One region of the uncultured Sphingobacterium sp. genome, then DNA from elsewhere that is predicted to be linked to it. Evidence: riboswitches for the same ligand, from Rfam matches in the RefSeq annotation. Region 1 holds a riboswitch; the other holds the start of a gene.
What was found. A riboswitch is a leader RNA that binds a small molecule or an ion and turns the genes downstream of it on or off. The one in region 1 is predicted to bind S-adenosylmethionine.

Region 1 (7,997 bases):
TGCCTTCGATAAGAAAGATGAGTTTGCTACTTCTGGCTATTACCGCGTCAAGTTAAAAGATTATAATATACTTGCGGAGCTCACTGCAACCAAGCGCGTCGGTTTTCATCGGTATACTTTTCCAAAAACTCAAGAAGCCAATCTTATTTTCGATATTGGCCATGTTATGGGGGAAAGTGGCCCAGTCGTTGATGCTGAAGTGAATTATGACAAACAGCACGTCTGGGGATATGTGGTTACCAATCCTGTATACGTACAAAAATATCAGCAGGGTGCTCACGTTAAGATGTTTTTCTTCGCGGAGATAAACAAACAGCCTAAATCTTTTGGAACATTTAGAGATTCCACGACTTTCGATCAACACAGCCGTATAAAGGGAAAAGGGGCTGGCTTGTTCCTGAAATTTGATACCCAGGCAGGGGAATCTATCGAAGTCAAGACCGGTTTGTCTTATACATCTGTAGAAAATGCGCAACTGAATTTGCTTAAAGAAGCAAAGGATATGTCGTTTGATGTGGCAAAGAAAAATGCCTTGCAAACCTGGAATAGTGAACTGGGAAGAATCTTGGTGGAAGGGGGCAAAGTGGACGACCGCATTAAATTTTATACTGGATTGTATCATGCTTTACTTGGTCGTGGGCTTGCAAGCGACGTAAATGGTGCATATCCTAAAAATAATGGCTCGGTAGGGCAGATTGCCCTAAATAAACAAGGGCAGCCTATTCATCATCATTATAATACCGATGCGATCTGGGGCGCATTTTGGAATTTGACACAGTTGTGGTCCATTGCTTATCCAGACTATTACAACGACTGGATTCAGAGTCAATTGTTGGTCTATCGCGATGCCGGTTGGTTAGGAGACGGTATCGCCAACAGTAAATACGTTTCGGGTGTAGGGACTAATTTCACAGGTTTGGCAATTGCAGCGGCGTATAATGTGGGTATTCGTGACTATGATGTGAATCTTGCCTATGCTGCGGTGCGTAAAAATGAATTGGAAGCGAAGGACCGCCTGCCTGGGGCAGGAAAATTAGATGTAGGAGTTTTCGTTCGCAAGGGCTATTCACCCTATATAAAAGATGATAATGGTAGTCCCGAATTAATGACCAATGGATCTCCTTTTGGTGCTTCGCATACCTTGGAATATGCTTTTTCTGCTGCTGCCGCCGCACAATTTGCAAAATCATTGGGGCATCAAAAAGACTACATTAAATTTCAGGGATTATCCGATGGATGGCGCAATCTGTACGATACCACGACGAAGTTTATGCGACCAAAGGACAGTACTGGACGATTTATTTCAAATTTTAACCCTTATGAACCATGGCGTGGATTTCAGGAGGGAAATGCTTGGCAGTATACCTTCTATGTTCCGCATGCCCCACAAGAATTGGTTAAACTGGTTGGAAAGGACCTGTTCAATCAGCGGTTGGATAGTATTTTTACGGTGTCGCAGAAGAATGTGTTTGGAGGCGGTACACAAATTGACGCTTTCGCAGGGATTGAAAGTCTTTATAATCATGGTAATCAACCGAACCTGCATATCTCTTGGCTATTCTATTTTTCTGGTAGACCTGATTTAAGTCAGAAATGGGTACGGGCAATTTGCAATGAGTTTTATGGTAATGATGCAATACACGGCTATGGCTACGGACAAGACGAAGACCAAGGACAGCTTGGAGCATGGTATGTCTTGTCGAGTATCGGTCTATTCGATGTACGAAGTCTCACCACCGAGAAGCCCGCGCTTCAGATTGGCGCACCACTTTTCGATCGGGTAACGATACAATTGCCAGAGAAATTAAGAAAAAATAAATTTATCATTCAGGTGAAGAAGGAGCAGCCCAATAGTTATATGGTTGATCAGGTTCGGTTGAATAACCGCCTGTGGAAAGGTTGGCAGCTTCCTTTTGAACGCCTGGTAGAAGGTGGGATTTTAGACCTCAAGTTGAAAGACAACTAAATTTAAGCAATAGAAAAATAGCCCCATTCGGGGCTATTTTCAAGGTAGGTTGGTTTGTTGATTGCCTACGCGATTTCAGCAATAAAATTGCCCTCTTGATCCAAATCGGCTTTGTGAGCTGCGATTTGTTGAAGATTAATATGTCCAATGACATATTTGAAATCTGGTGCGTAATATCGTTCTGTGATTTCACTGAAATTTAACTTTTCAATCAGCGTATCATCGGTGTATCTCAAATAAACCTTAATTAAATAATCTTGGCTATAATTTAATGTGCTGGATTCTAAATGTTTTTTATATTCATAACGGTATCCATAGCGAAGGGCAGCGATATCCGATAGTACAGCAGAGCCCGTAGGGTGGCCACCGGCTCCTTTACCATAGAAAAATTGTTCGTCTGCAAAGGCCGCTTTTACCAATACACCATTGTTCTCATTTTCTACATTATACAGCATGCTGTCTTTGCCTACTAGGCGTGGTAATACATAAAGTACAACTTTGTTGCCGTCGATCTCTTTTGCTGTTGGTATCAATTTGATCTTGAGGTTCTTTTCTTTAGCAAAACGAATATCTTGCTGTCCCAATTTGTCAATACCAATATTAAATACATCGTCTGGTTTGACATAGATCCCGTACGCATGGGAAGCAACAATACATACTTTAAATTTTGGGTCAAATCCACCTACATCAAGGGTAGGATCTGTCTCTGCAAAACCAAGTTCTTGCGCTTTCTTTAAAGCGTCTGTATATTGCTGGTTTTCATTGAAAACTTTAGATAAAATATAGTTGGAAGATCCATTAAAAATACCGCTGACAGAATGAAGTAATTCATTGTCATAGTACTCTTCTAAATTCCGTATAATGGGAATACTTCCGCAAACGGCACCTTCATACAATAAACTGGTGCCATATTCATGTTGGATATCAACCAGCTCTTCCAAATGGCTTGCAATCATTTTTTTATTGGCAGATACCACATTTTTTCCCGATTTCAAGGCACGAACAGTTAGTTGATAGGCCGCTTCGGCATCATCTATCAGTTCGACAACAGTATTAATTTCTGGGTCACCTAAAATTGTTTCGGCATCGGTAGAAAATAGATCTGCTGGTAACGAGCGCTTTTTATCTCCGTTTTTAATGACAAATTTCTTGATCTCCAGATTAAGGTTTTTGGTTTTGATGATATCGTAAAGACCTTGGCCTACTACACCAAACCCAAACATCCCTATTGTTAATTTATTACTCATATCTCTTCTTAAATTCTCTTATATATTATTTATTCTCTTATACTAATTCGTTGATGTATTCTTTTTGTTCCCGCAGAAAGCTGCTGATGATTTTAGTGAGTTTTTTTGTTTCGATCAAAAATCCATCGTGGCCATAAGTAGACTCAATCTCCTGATAGTGGGCATTCGGAATATGTTGAGCGATGAATTGTTGCTCTTGTGGAGGAAACAACAAATCTGTATTGACGCTCAGCACTAAAGTTGGACAGTCGATGCTCGCTAGAGCGGATTCGATAGATCGTCTCCCACGACCTAAATTATGGCTGTCCATTGCTTTGGTTAGGAAGTAATAGCTGTACGCATTATAGCGTTTTACCAATTTTTCACCCTGATAGTTTTGATAGGAGGATGCTTTATAATGATCGAGTTTTTCGTTATCATCCTCCTTTTGTGTGTTGGCATACGTTGTATAGTTGCGGTAAGACAACAGTGCCATAGCGCGTGCAACTTTTAAACCCTTAGCTCCGCCGTCGGGATGATTGGCGTAAAAGGTTCGATCAGTTGTAATGGCAAGACGTTGACTTTCATTGAATGCAATACCCCATGGTGAATGGACGGCATTTGTTCCAACAACGATTAGATGGTTGATGGCTATACTGTGCGATACAGCCCATTCCAATGCTTGTTGACCGCCCAATGAGCCCCCAATAAGGATCTCTATTTGTTTGATATCCAGGTGGTCTGCAAGAAATTGATGTGCATTGATCAAATCTCTTACTGTAAATTCAGGAAAAGATAGGTAATAAGGCTGTCCAGTAGCTGGGTTTACAGATAGCGGATTACTGCTATTATATGCTGATCCTATGACATTGGCGCAGATAATATAATAATCGTTTGAATCAAATAATTCACCTGTTCCAAAAAGACCTGACCACCAATCCAGTACATCTGCATTGGCCGTTAGTGCATGGCAAACCCAGATCACATTACTGCGATCTGCATTGGGTTTGCCAAATGTTTCATAACTGATTTGTAAATCAGTAAGCTCTCTTCCATTTTCAAATACAAAAGGCTCCGGGTGCAGATAAATATGCTTACTCATTTTACGTTTAAGTTTAGGCCGAAAAAATCTGATTATTTAATTTTATCAAAAGCTTGTTGTAAATCAGCTTTGATGTCATCAATATGTTCTATTCCGACAGAAAGACGTAATAAACCTTTGAACACTCCAGCATTGGCTTGATCTTCATCACTTAATTGTTGGTGAGTAGTCGCTGCTGGATGGATAATCAATGACTTCGTATCGCCAACATTGGCCAGGTGACTGATCAATTCTAAACTGTCGATAAAGCTATTGGCCTTCTGTGCTGCGTCACCTTTGAGTTGGAAAGAAAGTACTGCACCATAGCCATTTTTAAGGTATTTTTGTGCGTTAGCGAAGCTCGGAGAGCTTTTTAAGCCCGGATAGTTTACTTTTTCTACCTGTGGATGCGCCTCAAGCCATTTAGCTACCTCTAAAGTGTTGTCTACATGGCGTTGCACCCGCAAAGACAGGGTTTCAAGGCCTTGTAATAATAAGAATGAATTGAAAGGGGAGAGTGCTGGTCCGAAATCCCGAAGCCCTTCCACACGTGCCCGAATGGCAAATTGAATATTTCCAAACGGTCCGCCTTCACCGAAAACTTCGGAAAAAACTAAGCCATGATAGCCTTCAGATGGTTCGGAAAATTGAGGGTATTTTCCGTTGCCCCAATTGTAGTTTCCGCCGTCGACGATGACACCTCCAATGCTTGTGCCATGTCCACCGATCCATTTAGTTGCCGATTCAACAACCACATTTGCACCATACTCCAAAGGTTTAAATAAATAACCCCCAGCTCCAAAAGTATTATCGACGATTAACGGTAAGTCATATTTTTTTGCTACTGCAGCAATTTTCTCAAAGTCTGGAATATTGAAACTTGGGTTTCCAATTGTTTCAACATAGATGGCCTTTGTTTTATCATCAATGAGGGCTTCAATTTTATCTGCCTCGGCGTCCGTTGCAAATCGAGCTTCGATGCCCAGGCGTTTAAAAGAAACTTTAAACTGGTTGAATGTACCGCCGTATAAGTTGGATCCGGCAACAAAATTGTCACCACTTTCCAAGATATTATTTAATGCAATAAACTGTGCCGCCTGGCCAGACGCAACAGCAACAGCCGCGACTCCACCTTCAAGTGCCGCAATACGTTGTTCGAAAACATCCGTAGTAGGATTCATAATCCGTGTATAAATATTGCCGAACTGCTTTAATGCAAATAAGTTTGCGCCGTGTTCGGCATTTTCAAATACAAAAGATGTTGTTTGATATATAGGAACTGCTCTAGATCCCGTAGTAGGGTCAGCGACTTGGCCAGCGTGAACCTGAAGAGTTTCGAATTTTAAATTTTTGTTTGAAGACATAATATATCAGATTTTAAGGGTTCAAAAAGAAATTGCTAAGTAAAAAGAGAAGCATACACACCTCCTTGAAGGGTCTGTTAAATCTTTATCCAAGAAAAAGGAAATGATTTTTAACAAGCATGGAAGTGCATATGCATACGCATTCGCATCAATACAGTTGTATGATGGCTTACACTTTCGCTTATCGTGCGGCTCACTTGTGTTGAACCTGAATTTTTAATGGACTTCAGTAGTTTAATAATCATTGTCTTATGTTATTTATATGCTCCAAAACGATATTGTTTTGGACAGGAATTGGCACCTTTTCAAACAAATTGAAGGTTGCCAGTGGGTCATTGAGCCAGTCTCTCGCCACTTCTTTATAAATCAAGACCTACTGATTAAGGGAGGTGTTGATTAGAAATCTTCTTTCGAAGACGATACAAATATAAACTCTTTTTTTATTAAAGCAAAAGAAAAGCTGTTTTTTAGTTAAAGGAATTTTGAATAACATACGCATCGGATCGCATATTGTCCGATGAAACTTGATAAGTAACTGCCAATCGGATATTATGATTTCTTTAAGTTGATCCGTTCTGCAATTTGATTTAAATCTGTTAAAAGAGGTTTAAGTGCATCAATTCTACTATGGATATCATACGTCAGGTGGCGATTCGTCTTTTTGCTTAACGATAGCGAAAGACCCACCAAATGGGAGTTGACCTGATAAGAGAGTGCCTGAAAATGGTGGATATGTGACCAATCCATCCATTTGTGTTCGGGTTCTTTTTTCATTTGATTGATAGCGTCTGAAAACAGGGCCATGGCAGTCTGCGCTTTTTTGCGAGCCAGCCGTATATCAAACGAACTTTGTCTCTCGTCCGACAGACGGTTATTGATGATCTGGAAATAATGTTCGTTGTAAAGGGATACTTCTTTTGCCAGCTGAACCATGCCTGTGCTCTGGCGTACGGGGATCAAGAAATAACCTGCTATAGCTAAGAATGCTCCAATGAGTGTGAAAAGTATTCGGCTGCCTAAAATGAGATTGATATTGCCTTCAAACAAATTGAGCGCAATTACAATTCCCAAGGTAATAAAGATGACACTGACCATATAATTAGATCGATTGAATAAAAAGAATCCGAAAAGACCTAATGCAGCTATGGTAAGGAGAGCCGGGAGAAAATGAATAGCAATTAAGCAGAATATGCCAACGATTATACCCGAGAATGTGCCTACAATACGCTCTATATTACGCTTTTTTGTCATTGAAAATGCTGGTCTGGCAACAATAGCGATCGTCAGTAAGATCCAATAGGTATATTTAAAATCCAAAAATAAAATACCGATCAATGCGCCTGTTCCAAAAAGAAGAGCCATCCGAACGGCAAATCGAAAAAGCGGGTTATTCAGATGGAGTTTACTTTTTAGATCAGCGAAATTGCACAAAGGTCGATTGATAAATTGTTGGTACTCACTGCTGTCAATCTTATCCTGGATTTCCTGATTTTGATAAAAAGCCACCTGAATTCGGTTGAGTACTTCAATAATTGCTTCGATGTTGCTTATGATCGAACATAATATACTTTTTGCTTGACCGGCCTGCTCTTCTTGAATTTCTTTTAAATCCTGTAAGAGGGCATTAATTTTAAAGTTATTGTGATATAATTGATGTGCATACCGAAACCGCTTGTTAGGTTGTGAAAAGCTATCAATTTCTAAAGCTAATAATTTGATTGTTTGACGAATTAAAGGGAGGCTGCCTGTGTCTGCAAGGTTTTTGCGAATCGCATCATAATCGTGATCAAGTGCAATAATTAACTCATGGAGGTCAATTAACCCATAAACTTGACTGAGCCAATAATTGCTTTTATGCCACTGTTGGCTTATGATTTTTTTTTCTCGAAAAAGAAGGGACCTGATTTGTTCCTGTTGTTCGCTGATCTGGCCATGAATTTTGCCTACGCGACTGTACGTAATATTCAAAGGAATATCGGGATCGTAAGACTGGGATCGTATCAATAGAAATTGGGATAATCCATGAAAACCATTGGCCATCGCATGTTTTAGCGAGCGATAAGGTTGTATATAGGCCTGTAAAAGGCTAAAAAAGTAATATATAATGGATCCTGTTGTAATCTGTAAACTAACTGCAAGAGGGGGTTGCGGGGCCATTCCGATCACAAAACTCATGAGAATCAATGTCATGTTTCCAATTGCAGCATAACGAGCTCCAAAAATACCGTATAACGTACATATAAAACCGGCCGCCGCTAGCAATATAACCAAGGGCCAATGATACGGAAATACAATCGCTGTAAACAATGATGCAACGAAAAAGGTGGGAATACATACGAGAGCAGAAGAAAGTTTATCTT
Region 2 (7,997 bases), on a different contig from region 1:
AAGCTTTTATTGTACCTTTCGCACTAACCTGTCCTGCCCTTCTGAAATAGACAACCATCGCTATAGCCGGAATTGCTAACAGATTTAATAAGTGCACTCCGATCGAAAGGCCCATAACAAAAGCAATAAAAACCAGCCAACGATCGCTACCTTCCTCATCTGCACGGACTTCCCACTTTAAAATTGCCCAAAAAACAATCGCTGTACACAATGAAGACATCGCATATACCTCGGATTCAACAGCCGAATACCAGAATGAATCACTGAAGCAGAAAGCCATTGCACCAACTAAGCCCGCAGCAAAAATTTGGAAATAATTCGATAATTGAACTTTCTCTTGCCTGTTGAGTATCTTTTTGGCAATTGCTGTTATTGTCCAGAATAAAAATGTAACAGTAAGCCCACTGCAGATTGCGGATCCAATATTCATCCAATAGGCGATTTTACCTGCATTACCCAAAGCCAGGTTGGAAAATATATTCTGAATAAGAAGAAATAATGGTGCTCCCGGTTGGTGTGCCACTTCCAGCTTGTAGGCACAGGCAATAAATTCACCACAATCCCACCAGCTTACCGTCTTTTCAACGGTGGCGATATATACACATGTAGCAATTAGTCCGCAAGCAAAGCCGAGTAGAGAATTTAATCTAGTGTACGTCATAAGGTCAATTTGGTCTATTGTTAAAATCCTTTTTAGCACTTTAAGTTAAAAAGTTATCCTGACTCCAATAAGTTAATTAACACTATTTAACACAAGTATCTGACTATAAACAGGCTATTAAACCAAACAGGCTATTAAACCCTAAATATAGAGATCGACCTAAACCACACTATCAAAATTCTGGACATATTTTAGGCTTTCACAACGAATACTACCATAAAAAAAGGGAGCTTATGCGCTCCCTTTTCGTTTTATTTTTATGAGTTAGGCTAGTTTTTCGACAATCTTCTTTGTTGGACCAGGATTACTCATCGTATAGAAATGTAAAACCGGAGCGCCAAATTTAATTAGCTCCTGACATTGTTGCACCAACCACTCTTCACCTACTTGTCTGACGTCGGCATTCGTTTTACATGCTGAGACAGCATCGCTCAGTTCCTCCGGAATATCTAAATGAAATATCCTTGGTAAGGTCACCAACTGTTTTTTCGTTGTCAGTGGTTTTAACCCTGGAATAATAGGGACATGGATTCCGTTGTCCCTACATTTTGTTACAAACTCCTTGTATTTTTCAACATTAAAGAACATCTGAGTCACAATAAACTCTGCTCCCATATCGACTTTTTGTTTCAGGTATTTAAAATCAGTATTGAAATTTGGCGATTCAAAATGCTTTTCGGGATAGCCCGCTACTCCGATGCAAAAATCAGTCTTTTCCGATGTGATAATGTCTTCATGCAGATACTTTCCTTTATTCATATCAGTTACCTGTTCCAGTAGGTCTGTTGCAAAAGCATGTCCACCATCGGTCGGTATAAAATCGGCATCGCCCTTACGTGCATCTCCCCGCAATACCAAGACGTTATCTATCCCCAGAAAGTTCAAATCGATCAATGCATTTTCAGTTTCCTCTTTTGTAAAACCACCACATATCAAATGGGGCACCGCATCTACCTTATATTTATTCATGATTGCAGCACATATCGCCACTGTTCCAGGACGTTTACGATAGGAAACGCGTTCTAGTAATCCACTCGCATGCTCTTTATAGATATAATCTTCCCGGTGGTAGGTTACGTCGATAAAAGGAGGTTTAAACTCCATCAGTTCATCCATGGTTTTAAAAATACTTTGGATGCCCTGCCCTTTCGCCGGTGGCAATAGCTCAAAAGAAAACAATGTTTTTCCTTTGGCATTCTGGATATGATCGATAATCTTCATTAAAAAACTGTTTTTAGTTTGGTTGGCTTACATCGAAACGCACACGTCGAGGAATCGTTTATCTACATGTAACTTATCTTTCCCACATGGAGTAGGGTAGAATTTAGCACCTTGAACAATACAGGTTGCTAAGGCTTCAACGGGTCTAGTCCCTCGGCCTTTCTCTATAAGCGTTGCTAATATCGTTTTAAAAAATCAAAAGACAAAAATATTTTTTCGAAAAAGCAAAAATAGCGGTAAAAAGATTGCAATAAATACGGCTTCAGGTTTATTTCCAGGCAACAACAGGAATTTAGGCTCCACCAAATATAAAAGACTCTAAAAAAAGATAAAATTAACGGTCGAGGATCATCGACAACGAAGCGACTGACTACGCCACAATAGATTGGCTAAAGATTCGCCGCCAGGGAATTCCGTAGATTTTTGAGATAAAATGTAATCAGTAAGAGTCCCGTAACATGGTACTCCTCTTTCGATCCATATTTAAAACCATCAAATAAATATTTGTAGGCGAGTAATGCATTTTTTTCGTTGTAAAATAACTCTTTCCAAGAATCGGGAACATCTGCCCATGCCTTGAGCACGATGCCATTCTCAGCATAAATAATGGGTGATTCAACACCATCCATTCGATAATCGTGATGTGTGCCTGAACTTGATATGTGCTGGAAATAAGCGATAGAATAATCTACAAAATTCAATGCCCTGGCTTTTATCTCCATTTCACTTTCTGATTTTACAGGGGCATTTCGCCATAGATTCACTTGGCTATCAAATTTGCTCGGGGTCTCCCGGATAGGGGTTTTATCTAACGCAAAGTTGATATAAAGTTTTTCACTTGTGGGCACACGTGCTGAGCTAAACTGTGAAAAATCACCTCTCAGCTGAACAAAATCGTTTTTTACCTTAACAATATCCAAAGCGAGACTACCCTTTTTCTCATCGGTCAATTCTAATCGATCGCCGTCGAATCTATACTTACCGAAGAGTAGGATATCATCGATCGCCATGACAAATTTGTCTTTATCATGGAGGGAGAGAAAGGACCGGTATATCGTAGGGTCATTACCATAGACATCTGCCTCCACATTTTGGGGTGATTCTCTTTTTACTTTATGATACTCCTCATTTGAATAGCCCAATATCATTTGGTAATTGCCTTCAGGAAAGTCCTTTTTCTTCCCAAAGAAAGCACAAGAAGACAACGAGAATAGGAATAGCAGCAGTAATAACGGTTTCAAAATAAATCAATAATTATGGCCAGTAATAATATACAGACCAAGATAAGAAATTACTGCAATAGTTCGTATACCGCTATTTATTTGAATAAGCTTGGGGATATGCTTATTCTTTATAAAGATCCACCAAGCCCTCTGGCAATTCAACTTCAATGATCTCCTCTTCGCCATCGATTCCTAAGATTAAATCATCGGACAATGGGAACATCAGTTCTTTACCGTCCATATTTACCGAAGCGACAAATTGCTGTGGAAATTCCTGAACATCTGTTATTTGCCCCAATTCACCATGGTTTTCATCAATCACTAAAAAACCGATTAAATCAGTATATCTAAAATCATCTGGATCGCGCTCGGGCATCTTATCATTGGAAAGATATAGCTTTTTACGTACAAGTACTTGAGCCTTATCGATATGATCCACATCCTCAAATGTCACATACGCTGTACTATTTTTTTGAAATTTAATGGTATCAACAAAATAAGGAACAAGTTTTTTGTTCACTTCCACAAAGACAACATCGATATTCAAACTCTCGTATTCCTCGAATTCAAAAAATAGTTGTACTTCTCCTTTAAGACCTCTTGTTTTACTGATGTAACCGATGTAAAAGCTTTGATCAATAGTCATATATTTCGTATTTAGCGATTAGCTGTGAGACATGATTTGGCAAACCATTAGCCTATTGGCTGTTTCAAAAAAAGCCGGCTCAAGATTGAGTCGGCTTTCTCGAATACTTTATGAAAGAATTAACCTTCAGTTTCTTCTGATGCAGGAGCTTCAGTCTCTTCAGCAGCAGTTTCTTCCGCTACAGGAGCATTTTTAGCAGCTACAGCAGCAGCTTTTTCTTCTTTTTTCTTAGCTTCAGCCACTAAAGCAGCTTTTTTAGCTTCAGCTTTAGTTTGTGCTAAACCATCTTTTTTACCAGAGATTCTTGCATCATTAGCTTCAGTCCAAGCTGTAAATTTAGCTTCAGCAGCAGCTTCATCAAAAGCACCTTTTTTCACACCACCTTGCAAGTGTTTTTTGTAAAGAACACCTTTGTAAGAAAGGATAGCGCGAGCAGTGTCAGTTGGTTGAGCACCTTTATTCATCCAATCCAAAGCTTTTTCAAAATCCAAAACGATAGTTGCTGGATTTGTGTTTGGGTTGTAAGAACCAATACGTTCGATGAATTTACCGTCACGTGGAGCGCGAGAATCCGCTACGACTACGTGGTAAAAAGGACGTCCTTTTTTACCGTGTCTTTGCAATCTGATTTTAGTTGCCATTTTTTAATTTTATTTTATGTATTCAACATATCCCCCGAGCTTCATACTAGAGGGGATGCAAAGATAGTTATTTTTTTCTAATCATCATTATAATTTAATAAAACTTCACTGAAAACGACAGGGTTAGCTCTTATCAACAAGCTCTTTCAACCGTAATACCTACCCCTTAGGCCTTCATCTTTTCTTGCTTCCATACTAGCAGCTACAACAAACTTTTCAAAAATCAAGACAAAAAACAGCTCCTTCCTTCAAAAGGACATCTTTACCAAATGTAAACAGGATGAACCGTTTGGGTACAGTGCCTTCGAAATAGTCATCGACATTTTTGCCAATTCACTTTTTACTTTCTACCTTCATTCTATGAAATCTGTTGCGCCATTAAAAATACTAAAAGCTTCAGCCGGTTCGGGAAAAACCTTTAGCTTGACTTTACACTATCTCACACTCCTACTCTCCAACGAGAATAGCTATAAGGAGATTTTGGCGGTGACATTCACCAATAAAGCAACCGCCGAGATGAAGGAACGTATCCTCTCGGTACTCCATGGCTTGGCAACAGGCAATCGGAGTCCTAAAATTGAAGATTTCAGAAAGCTTTTACTCCAGCAGCAGCCAGACTGGAATCCGCATCTGGTACAGGAGAAAGCTTTTCGGGTGTATCGACGTATCCTACATGACTACAGTCATTTTACCATAAGTACAATTGATGGTTTTTCCCAAAAAGTCATTCGTGCATTTACGTATGAACTCAATCTTGATGCTGCTTATAAGATTGAAATGAATGTCAATAAAGTGAAAAATGACCTGACAGTCATGCTTAATCAATTGCTGGATGAACGACCCGACCTACTGGATTGGATTATCGCTTATGCGGAAAAGAAAATAGCAAAAAATGAAAATTGGAACTACCGCCAACAACTAATGGGTTTGGCAAGTCTTATTTTCTCTGAAAATTTTCAGGAATTTGATGGCTACATCAATTCTGCCAATCCAAAGGAGGTTTTTAATCTCCTCAATCAGGAAGTTGAACAGAAGATAAACTCCTTCACGGAAGCGCTCTCCATGACAATTGAAGCCTTTAGTGAAACATTCAGGAATTTTAATATCTCCGAAAGTGACCTTAAAGGTAAATCGCGCAATAAAATAATCTCCGCTAGCAAAACCAATAAAAAAACGGAAAAGCTGAGCGCTTCCGAAATTGCCAAGGTACTGGAAAAGTATCTCCAGTTGATCGACAATGAAGATGCTTTTACAGATAGTGACAAAAATATACGGCATGATCTTATCGCCGCACTCAGCCCCATTCTGGCATCGTTCCAAAAGCTACACGATAATCTATCGGCTTACATTGCTTATCAAGCGGTACAAAGTAATCTCTATTACCTACGCCTGCTCAAGGAAATGAGCGACTTACTGACGCAATGGCGGCGGGATAATGGTGCTCAATTAATTTCCGACTCGCAGATTTTATTAAACAAACTCGGACTTGATGAAAATAGCGATCCAACATTTATCTGGGAGAAGATCGGCAATCGTTTTAACTACTTTTTGTTTGACGAATTTCAGGATACCTCGCGTATTCAGTGGAAAAATTATAGTCCACTACTGATCAATGCATTGGCAGATGCCAAAGGCACAATCAGCGAACACCTGATCGTTGGGGACGTCAAACAGAGTATTTATCGCTGGCGAAATGGGGATTGGCGCATACTCCTGCAACAGGTAGAACAACAGGTTGGTCATACTTTTCACTTAGACGAGGATAGCAGAACCACCTTTATCGAAAACGGAAGCCTTGACACCAATTTTAGAAGTCTTCCAAATATCATCCATTTAAACAATTACCTCTTTAGCAGTATTCCCCAGCATCTGCAACAGGTACTGAATGAAAAAGTATTCGAAAGCCTTGATGAAGAAGGTAAACAGTGGTGGATTTCTACTGGCAATGACACTATGCTGGTCAAAGCTTATGAAAACAGCCAACAGGAAGTACCTGAACATAAAAAAGGGAAACTTGACCAATTAGGATCTATCGAAATCTCTTACATTCCTGTCTCTGATGGACGCTACAGAAGAAATCAGGTTATTGAAGAATCGCTACTACAACTATGTCAGAAAATAGGCGACTGGCTCGGTAGCGGCCGCTACCAGGCGCAGCAGATCGGTATCCTGGTACGGAGTAATGTGCAGGCTAAATTGGTCATTCAAAAGCTCATGGACTTCAAAAAAGAGCAGCAACTTACATTTGAAGTGATATCCGGTGATGCATTATCCTTAGCGAGCAATGATGCTGTACTATTATTGATCGAAACGTTAAAGGCTTTAGTCTACAATTCGGATAAACATACCATCCATAAAGCAAAGATGGTCTATCTATACCAGCATATTCAAAATAAGACAATCGATCAGAATGCATGGTTAAAATTTGCCGGCAACGACATCCGCGCACTTAAAGATTATCTCCCTGAGGCGCTGATTGACTCCTGGGAAATGGCGCAGAAACAGCCTTTAGTCCATTTAATTGAAAAACTCATTGAAATCTACGGCTTCACAACCACGGACAATATCCACCTCCCTTACCTCCTGGCGTTCAAAGATATGATCTCAGCTTTCTCCACCAATGGCGAACGTGGCATTATACAGTTCCTGGAGTTTTGGGAAGAAGATGGCAACCGGGCGGTGCTCCCTTCCAACGGAGAAATTAATGCGATCGAGGTAACAACAATCCACAAATCAAAAGGTCTAGCCTATGACGTTGTGATGATTCCATTCTGTTCCTGGGATCTCGACGGCATGATCAATGGCGATTTTTGGATAGAGACCTCGGATACTCCTTTTGCCCAATTGGGAAAAATTCCAATAAAATATACATCTACAGTCGGCAAATCTGTATTTTTCAAGCAATATTTTGAAGAGATGCTGTTCAACTACATGGACGCCCTCAACACATTCTATGTAGCAACAACACGTGCTGTTGAACACCTCTATATTACAGCTCCTTCCTTTAAAGAATCTGTTGACAAAAAAACAGGTGAAATTACAGGATATGATATTAAAGACGAATATATCAGCGATGTGCTCTATCAAGTCTTGGATAGCCCCATAGCTCCGTTTGCACTGGAAGAAAAAGGTGTACACATCGATCAAACGATCGAACAAAAAAAACATCAGGCTCAGAAAGACAATATTATTTCCCTTCGCCATTACCCCATTTCCAAAGAATTGGAAATGGCCTTAGAAAAATCGAGTACGCGTAACATCAATGATATTATGATGCTGGAAAAAGCCGCGCAGTACGGTATATTGGCCCACGATATTATGGCTCAAATTTCAAAGGAAGAAGACATCCATAAACTGGTACGCCAACTGATCCAGGAAGGAATCCTTTCCAAAGAGGAAGAACCTTTTCTCATGCAGGAGATCAATCAGATCTGGAAGCACCCCTTAATCAATAAATGGCTCACCGGAAACTATAAAATCTGGAATGAAGCAAGCATTATTACCGCCAAGGGTGAGACCATTCGTCCCGATAAAGTCTTCACCTCCGCGGAAGAAACAATCGTTCTGGATTTTAAATTCACACAGACAGACTATATTGGGCACAA

Region 2: it holds a riboswitch for S-adenosylmethionine, as region 1 does, so the genes downstream of both, metF (methylenetetrahydrofolate reductase [NAD(P)H]) here and ACHWSC_RS02410 (O-acetylhomoserine aminocarboxypropyltransferase/cysteine synthase family protein) in region 1, are expected to answer to the same signal.

The regions. Positions count from the first base shown of each region.
Region 1 is NZ_CAXYKD010000003.1:99,002-106,998, reverse strand. Features, by position in the region: gene ACHWSC_RS02425 (GH92 family glycosyl hydrolase) at 1-1,966, shown strand, start outside; gene ACHWSC_RS02420 (homoserine dehydrogenase) at 2,032-3,213, opposite strand; gene metX (homoserine O-acetyltransferase) at 3,251-4,294, opposite strand; gene ACHWSC_RS02410 (O-acetylhomoserine aminocarboxypropyltransferase/cysteine synthase family protein) at 4,327-5,637, opposite strand; SAM riboswitch class I at 5,893-6,005, opposite strand; gene ACHWSC_RS02405 (FUSC family membrane protein) at 6,187-7,997, opposite strand, start outside.
Region 2 is NZ_CAXYKD010000005.1:170,154-178,150, reverse strand. Features, by position in the region: gene ACHWSC_RS04250 (DUF2723 domain-containing protein) at 1-661, opposite strand, end outside; gene metF (methylenetetrahydrofolate reductase [NAD(P)H]) at 926-1,882, opposite strand; SAM riboswitch class I at 1,953-2,055, opposite strand; gene ACHWSC_RS04240 (hypothetical protein) at 2,272-3,123, opposite strand; gene rimM (ribosome maturation factor RimM) at 3,227-3,751, opposite strand; gene ACHWSC_RS04230 (30S ribosomal protein S16) at 3,871-4,392, opposite strand; gene ACHWSC_RS04225 (UvrD-helicase domain-containing protein) at 4,753-7,997, shown strand, end outside.